DNA from 2 places in the Streptomyces sp. NPDC031479 genome. Region 1 is predicted to be linked to the other one. Evidence: riboswitches for the same ligand, from Rfam matches in the RefSeq annotation. Region 1 holds a riboswitch; the other holds the start of a gene.

What was found. Region 1 has a riboswitch for glycine ahead of gcvP (aminomethyl-transferring glycine dehydrogenase). Riboswitches for the same ligand answer to the same signal wherever they lie in the genome.
Region 2: linked by a shared signal. The riboswitch ahead of gcvT (glycine cleavage system aminomethyltransferase GcvT) and the one ahead of gcvP (aminomethyl-transferring glycine dehydrogenase) in region 1 are both predicted to bind glycine.

The regions. Positions count from the first base shown of each region.
Region 1 covers NZ_JBVIKC010000027.1:91,031-94,430, forward strand. Annotated here, with positions in the region: gene gcvP (aminomethyl-transferring glycine dehydrogenase) at 1-1,974, opposite strand, end outside; glycine riboswitch at 2,172-2,270, opposite strand; gene ACZ5D2_RS26515 (PRC-barrel domain-containing protein) at 2,391-2,747, shown strand; gene ACZ5D2_RS26520 (DNA polymerase IV) at 2,744-3,400, opposite strand, start outside.
Region 2 covers NZ_JBVIKC010000003.1:9,856-13,255, reverse strand. Annotated here, with positions in the region: gene gcvH (glycine cleavage system protein GcvH) at 1-354, opposite strand, end outside; gene gcvT (glycine cleavage system aminomethyltransferase GcvT) at 467-1,582, opposite strand; glycine riboswitch at 1,766-1,869, opposite strand; gene ACZ5D2_RS05015 (AAA family ATPase) at 2,041-2,697, shown strand; gene ACZ5D2_RS05010 (enhanced serine sensitivity protein SseB) at 2,796-3,400, shown strand, end outside.

The DNA of each region.
Region 1 (3,400 bases):
GTGCGTGGACGGGTAGGTGATCATCAGGACCGCGAGCTCGTCGCGGTACTGCTCGATCTTGGCGCGCAGGTCGGCCGCGTCCACCTCGCCGTCGTCGGCGGTCTTGACGACGACCACCTTCATTCCGGCCATCACGGCGCTGGCGGCGTTGGTGCCGTGCGCGGAGGACGGGATCAGGCAGATCGTGCGCTGCTCGTCGCCGTTGGACCGGTGGTAGGCGCGCACGGCCAGCAGGCCGGCGAGCTCGCCCTGGGAGCCCGCGTTCGGCTGGATCGAGACCTTGTCGTATCCGGTGACCTCACAGAGACGTTCCTCCAGCTCGGTGATGAGCGTGAGGTAGCCCTCCGCCTGCTCCGCCGGGGCGAACGGGTGCAGCTGACCGAATTCGGGCCAGGTCACCGGCTCCATCTCGGTGGTCGCGTTGAGCTTCATGGTGCAGGAGCCCAGCGGGATCATGCCGCGGTCCAGCGCGTAGTCCTTGTCCGAGAGCTTGCGCAGGTAGCGCAGCATCGCGGTCTCGGAGCGGTGCTGGTGGAAGACCGGGTGGCCGAGGTACGCGTCCGAGCGCAGCAGGCCCTCGGGCAGCGTGTCGGCGGTGGTGGCGTCCAGGGCCTCGATGTCCGCGCTGACGCCGAAGGCGGCCCAGACTGCGTCGAGGTCGGCGCGCAGGGTGGTCTCGTCGCACGAGACGGAGACGTGGTCGGCGTCGACCTGGAAGAGGTTGACCCCGCCCTGACGGGCGGCGGCGACGACCTCGGCCGCCTTGCCGGGCACCCGGGCGGTGACGGTGTCGAAGAAGGAGCCGTGCACCAGCTCGACCCCGCCGGCCGTCAGGCCCGCGGCGAGGAGCGCGGCGTAGCGGTGGGTCCGGCGCGCGATCGTGCGCAGGCCGTCCGGGCCGTGGTAGACGGCGTACATGCCGGCCATGACCGCGAGCAGCACCTGGGCGGTACAGATGTTGCTGGTGGCCTTCTCGCGGCGGATGTGCTGCTCGCGGGTCTGCAGGGCCAGGCGGTACGCCTTGTTGCCGTCCGCGTCCACGGAGACGCCGACGAGGCGGCCGGGCAGCGAGCGGGCGTGCTGCTGCTGGACGGCCATGTAACCGGCGTGCGGGCCGCCGAAGCCCATCGGGACGCCGAAGCGCTGGGTGGTGCCGACGGCGATGTCGGCGCCCAGCTCGCCCGGGGAGGTGAGCAGGGTCAGGGCGAGCAGGTCGGCGGAGACGGTGACGATGGCACCGAGCCCGTGCGCCTGGTCGATGACCGGCTTGATCGCGCGGACGGCGCCGGAGGCACCCGGGTACTGGAGCAGCACGCCGAAGACGCCGCGCTCGGCGATCTCGGCCGGGATGCCGTCGGACAGGTCTGCGACGACGACCTCGACCCCGATGGGCTCGGCGCGCGTCTCGATCACGGCGATGGTCTGCGGCAGCGCGTCGGCGTCGATCAGGAAGACGCCGCCCTTGACCTTGCCCACGCGGCGGGCCAGGGACATGGCCTCGGCGGCGGCGGTGCCCTCGTCGAGCAGGGAGGCACCGGAGGTCGGCAGGCCGGTCAGGTCGGCGACGACGGTCTGGAAGTTCAGCAGCGCTTCGAGGCGGCCCTGCGAGATCTCGGGCTGGTACGGGGTGTACGCCGTGTACCAGGCCGGGTTCTCCATGACGTTGCGCAGGATCACCGGGGGCGTGAAGGTGCCGTAGTAGCCGAGGCCGATCATCGACGACAGCACCTGGTTGCGGTCGGCCAGCGAGCGGAGCTCGGCCAGCACCTCGGCCTCGGTGCGCGCCTCGGGCAGGTTCAGCGCCTCGGCGGTCTTGATCACATCCGGTACCGCGGCGGCGGTGAGTTCGTCCAGGGAGCCGTAGCCCACCTGGGCGAGCATCTTCGCCTGCGCCTCGGCATCCGGGCCGATGTGACGCTGCTCGAAGGGGATGCCTCGCTCCAGCTGAGAGAGCGGAATGCGGTTGGCGGTCATGACGGAGGCCTCCTGGTCGTATGACCTGCGAGGGGCACCACGGCGCGGGCACCCGGACGGCCTCCCCCTCTGTCATCTCAACCTGAGAGCTTCACCGGGCCGCACGGGGATCGCCCCTGAGGTCCGGCTTTCACCGTCGGTGAGGAGGGGAACCGGTACTGCGTGCCCGGTACCCGCCCCTGCTTTCCAGAGTGGCCTCACCACGTGCGGTACGTATGCCTGAGAGATTCCGGGGAGGATTTGCTCCTTCGGCGCCTCCGTCGTACTCACTCGGAGGACTCTCCCGCACAGGGTCAACAGCCATCACCCAGCCTACCAGCGAGGATCTGGACCCTCCCCGAGTGGCCCCCTCTTCAAATATGCACTTTCGTAGTCATTACGAATGACTTGTACCACTGCGACCGTACGGAGGGACCGTGCAGACCGACATCGATCCGCGCAGCCTGATCGGCCGCAAGGCGTTCGACCGCAACGGCGCCAAGATCGGCACCGTGGACGAGGTCTACCTCGACGACGCCACTGGCGTGCCCGAATGGGCCGCCGTCCGGACCGGCCTCTTCGGGCGGGACGCCTTCGTCCCCCTGGAGCCCAGTGAAGTGGTGGACGACACCCTGCGCGTGCCCTTCGAGCGTTCCTTGATCAGAGATGCACCCGATTTCGGTGTCGGGCGCCACCTGTCCCCCGAGCAGGAGCTCCAGCTCTACCACCACTACGGCCTGGACGTCTCCCTGCCGACCGACTTCCACCACCCGCCGCCCGAGGAGCGGATCTAGGTCGTGGCCGTCCCTTCCGCCCGCCCCACGAGGGGCAGCGGATCGGAGGACGCCAGTTCGGGATCGTCCACCCGGAAGGTGCGCACCCGCCCGGGCGGCGATCCGGGCCGCTCGAACCGTACGGTCACCCGCCCCACCCCGCTGCCCTGGACCCATCCGGGCCCGTACAGGGCGTGCCGTACGTCGCTCCCCGCCGGCCAGTACCGCGCGGCCGCCGCGTCCGGCCCGCCCGCCTCCGCGACGGCCCCACCGGCCGCACCGGTCCCGCCGGCCGCACCGGTCCCGCCGGCCGCGTCCGGCTCGCCCGCCTCTTCCTCCTCCGGCGCGACGCCCTCCGAGGCGGCGCCCTCCGAGGCGGCACCGCCCTCCTCCGCCCCGGCGCCGAGCACCTGGGCGAAGAGGTCCTCCTGCGTGTAGTCCGCGAGCCCCGTCACCCCCACCCCCAGCAGCCGCACGCCTCCGGTGGTGTCCACGCCCTCCAGCAGCCGCGCCGCGGCCTCCCGGACCACCGAGGGGTCGTCGGTCGGCCCGCGCAGGGTCTCCGAACGGGTCAGCGTGGAGAAGTCGTAGCGGCGCACCTTCAGCACGATGGTCCGGCCCGAGTGCCCGGAGGACCGCAGGCGCCCCACGCACCGGTCCGCGAGCCGCTGCAC
Region 2 (3,400 bases), on a different contig from region 1:
CTCGTCGGCGGAGAGCACGTCCTTCGGCTCCTCCGAGAGGCGCACCTTGAACAGCCAGCCACCCTCGAACGGAGCGGTGTTCACCAGGGCCGGGTCGTCCACGACGTCCTGGTTGAACTCGACGATCTCACCGGAGACGGGGGAGTACAGGTCGCTGACCGACTTGGTCGACTCCAGCTCGCCACAGGTCTCGCCCTCGGTCACGGTGTCGCCGACCGCGGGGAGCTGGGCGTAGACGACGTCACCGAGCGCGTTGGCCGCGAACTCCGTGATGCCGACCGTCGCGACGCCGTCCACGGCGTCCGACAGCCACTCGTGCTCCTTGGTGTAACGCAGCTGCTGGGGGTTGCTCATGACCTGATTCTCCTGGATGCGGGGGAGTGGATGTGAACAGTGGTCTCGCGGACCGAGACGGGCGCCGGGGCGCCGGAACACCGCCGTACGGCCGGCCGTACGGCGGTGCTGACTACTTCTGCCGCTTGTAGAACGGCAGAGCCACGACCTCGTACGCCTCATGCGTACCGCGAATGTCCACGCCTACGCCGGAGGTGCCGGGCGCGGCGTGCGCCGCGTCGACGTAGGCCATCGCGATCGGCTTGCCCAGCGTCGGGGACGGGGCGCCGGAGGTGACCTCGCCGACGACCTGTCCGTCGGCGACGACCGGGAATCCGGCGCGCGGGACGCGGCGGCCCTCGGCGATCAGGCCGACCAGCTTGCGCGGCGGGTTGGTGGCGGCGCGCTCGGCGGCGGCCTCCAGCGCGGCGCGGCCGACGAAGTCACCCTCCTTCTCGAACTTCACGACCCGGCCCAGCCCCGCGTCGAAGGGGGTGAGGGAGGTGGTCAGCTCGTGCCCGTACAGCGGCATGCCCGCCTCCAGGCGCAGCGTGTCGCGGCAGGACAGCCCGGCCGGCACCAGGCCGACGCCCTCGCCCGCCTCGGTCAGCGCCTGCCACAGCTCCACGGCGTGCTCCGGGGAGACGAACAGCTCGAAGCCGTCCTCGCCCGTGTAGCCCGTACGCGCGATCAGCGCGGGCACGCCCGCGACGGTGCCCGGCAGGCCCGCGTAGTACTTCAGGCCGTCCAGGTCGGCGTCGGTCAGCGACTTGAGGATGCCGGGGGACTCCGGACCCTGGACGGCGATCAGCGCGTAGGCGTCGCGGTCGTCGCGGACCTCGGCGTCGAAGCCGGCGGCGCGCTCGGTGAGGGCGTCCAGGACGACCTGGGCGTTGGAGGCGTTGGCGACGACCATGAACTCGGTCTCGCCCAGGCGGTAGACGATCAGGTCGTCCAGGATGCCGCCGTCCTCCTGGCAGATGTGCGTGTAGCGGGCGCGGCCGACGCCGACGGTGGAGATGTTGCCCACCAGCGCGTAGTCCAGGACCTTGACGGCCTCGGGGCCGGTCAGCGTGATCTCGCCCATGTGGGACAGGTCGAACAGGCCGGCCTTGGTGCGCACGGCGTTGTGCTCGTCGCGCTCACTCGCGTAGCGCAGCGGCATGTCCCAGCCCGCGAAGTCGGTCATGGTCGCACCGAGCGAGCGGTGCAGCGCGTCGAGCGCGGTCAGGCGGGGGGCAGTGCTCATGGGTGTGGCTCCCGGGTCCCAGGGCATGACATGACGAGGACGATCCTCCCCATCTGTCATCGGAACCTGAGAGGTTCGCCGAGAGTTCCCGCGACACGGCGGGACGCCCTGGCTTGCACCTTGGGTGGAGCGCGCGGCGGCCGTCGGGGGACGGACACGTCGTCGCTCGCTTTTCAGATCTGCCTCATCCACGCGGTACGGGGCCTGAGAGATTCAAGGGAGGTACTTGCTCCTTCGGCGCCCGGGCACGGCCTCACGGCGTGCCGGGACTCTCCCGCGCGGATTCAAGCGGCCGGTATGCAGTTGGTGTCCAGATGGCGCACATCATTGCACGGGACGCTCGGGAGCGGGCAGTGGGGCCCTGGAAGAAGGGACGGACCGGAACCGAGGCCACCGGATTACCGTCTCTTTACACTCAGTGGGCACGGGGTCCAGGCGACCCGATTCGGGGGGAGACGATCACTGTGCGGAGATTCGGAGTGCTGGCGGCGACGGGAGCGGTGGACGGGGTCCCGGCCCGGCGCAGTACCCGGCCGCGGCCGGCCGGCCGGGTCCGCGACCTGCGCGGCGCGGTGGTGGCCGGGCCGCGGCGGCTCGGATTCCCCGCCGGGGACATCGTGGTGGTGTCCGGCCTGCCCGGCGGCGGCAAGAGCACCCTGATCAAGCGGGCCGCCGAGGACGGCGGCATCGACTCCCAGGACGTCCGCGAACGCTGGGAGCGCCGGATGCCGGGGGCGCTGCCGTACGCCGCGTACCGGCCGCTGGTACGGGCCGCGCACTACTGGGGGCTGTGGCGGCGGCTGCGCACTGGGGACTCCGTCGTGGTCCACGACTGCGGCACCCAGATGTGGGTACGGGGGATGCTCGCCGCCGCCGCCCGGCGGCGGGGCCGGGCGCTGCACCTGCTCCTGCTGGACACCACGGCCGAGGAGGCCCGCTCCGGGCAGGCGGCGCGGGGGCGCCGGGTCTCGGCGTACGCCTTCGCGCGGCACCGGGGTGCGGTGGGGCGGCTGCTGCGGGACGCCGAGGCCGGGCGCCTGCCGGCGGGATGCGACTCCGCGGTCATCCTGGACCGCCGCGCGGCGGCGGCGGTGACGCGGATCTCGTTCTTCTGAGGGCGGTGAGCGGGGGGTGGGGACGCGCGAAGGGCGGTCGGGGTGGGGCGGTAGCCTCGGGGCGACATCGGGGCGGAACCGTACGGAGGCAGGGGTACATGCAGGGCAGCGGCTGGCCGGCGAACGAGTTGGAACAGGTCCTCGGGGCGGCGCTCGGCCGGCCGGACGCCGGACCGCAGATCCTGGATGCCCTCGGCCGCAGCCGGCTCTGGGTGCCCCTGCCCCACGGCGGCAGTCCCGACCACGCAGCCCTCGACCTCCCGACGATGCTGATCGGCGGGGAGGCGTACGTCCCCGTCTACAGCTCGGAGGCCCAGTTCCGTCACGGCGCCGGCCCCGCCATGGACTTCGCGATCGCCCCCGCCGTCGAGTTCGCCCGCGGCCTGCCCCCGCAGCTCGGCATCGCCGTGAACCCCGAGGGCGCCGTCGGGGTGCCGCTGCCCCCCGCCGCCGTCGCCCAGCTGTGCCGCGCCGGCCGGACCCCGCTCGACGGACCCGCCACCGGCGGCCGCGTCCGGCTCTTCGAGCCCGACTGGCAGGAGGACCCCGTCGACTTCCTGGCCGCCGCGGCCGAGGAGTTCCGCGCCACGGGCGTGGTCACCGCCGCGCACCGCTGCCTCGCCAGCGTCGAGGCCGGCCCCCCGCAGCTCTACATCGGCGTCCAGCTGGTGGGATGGGATCCCGGGACGCGGAACGCCCCGCT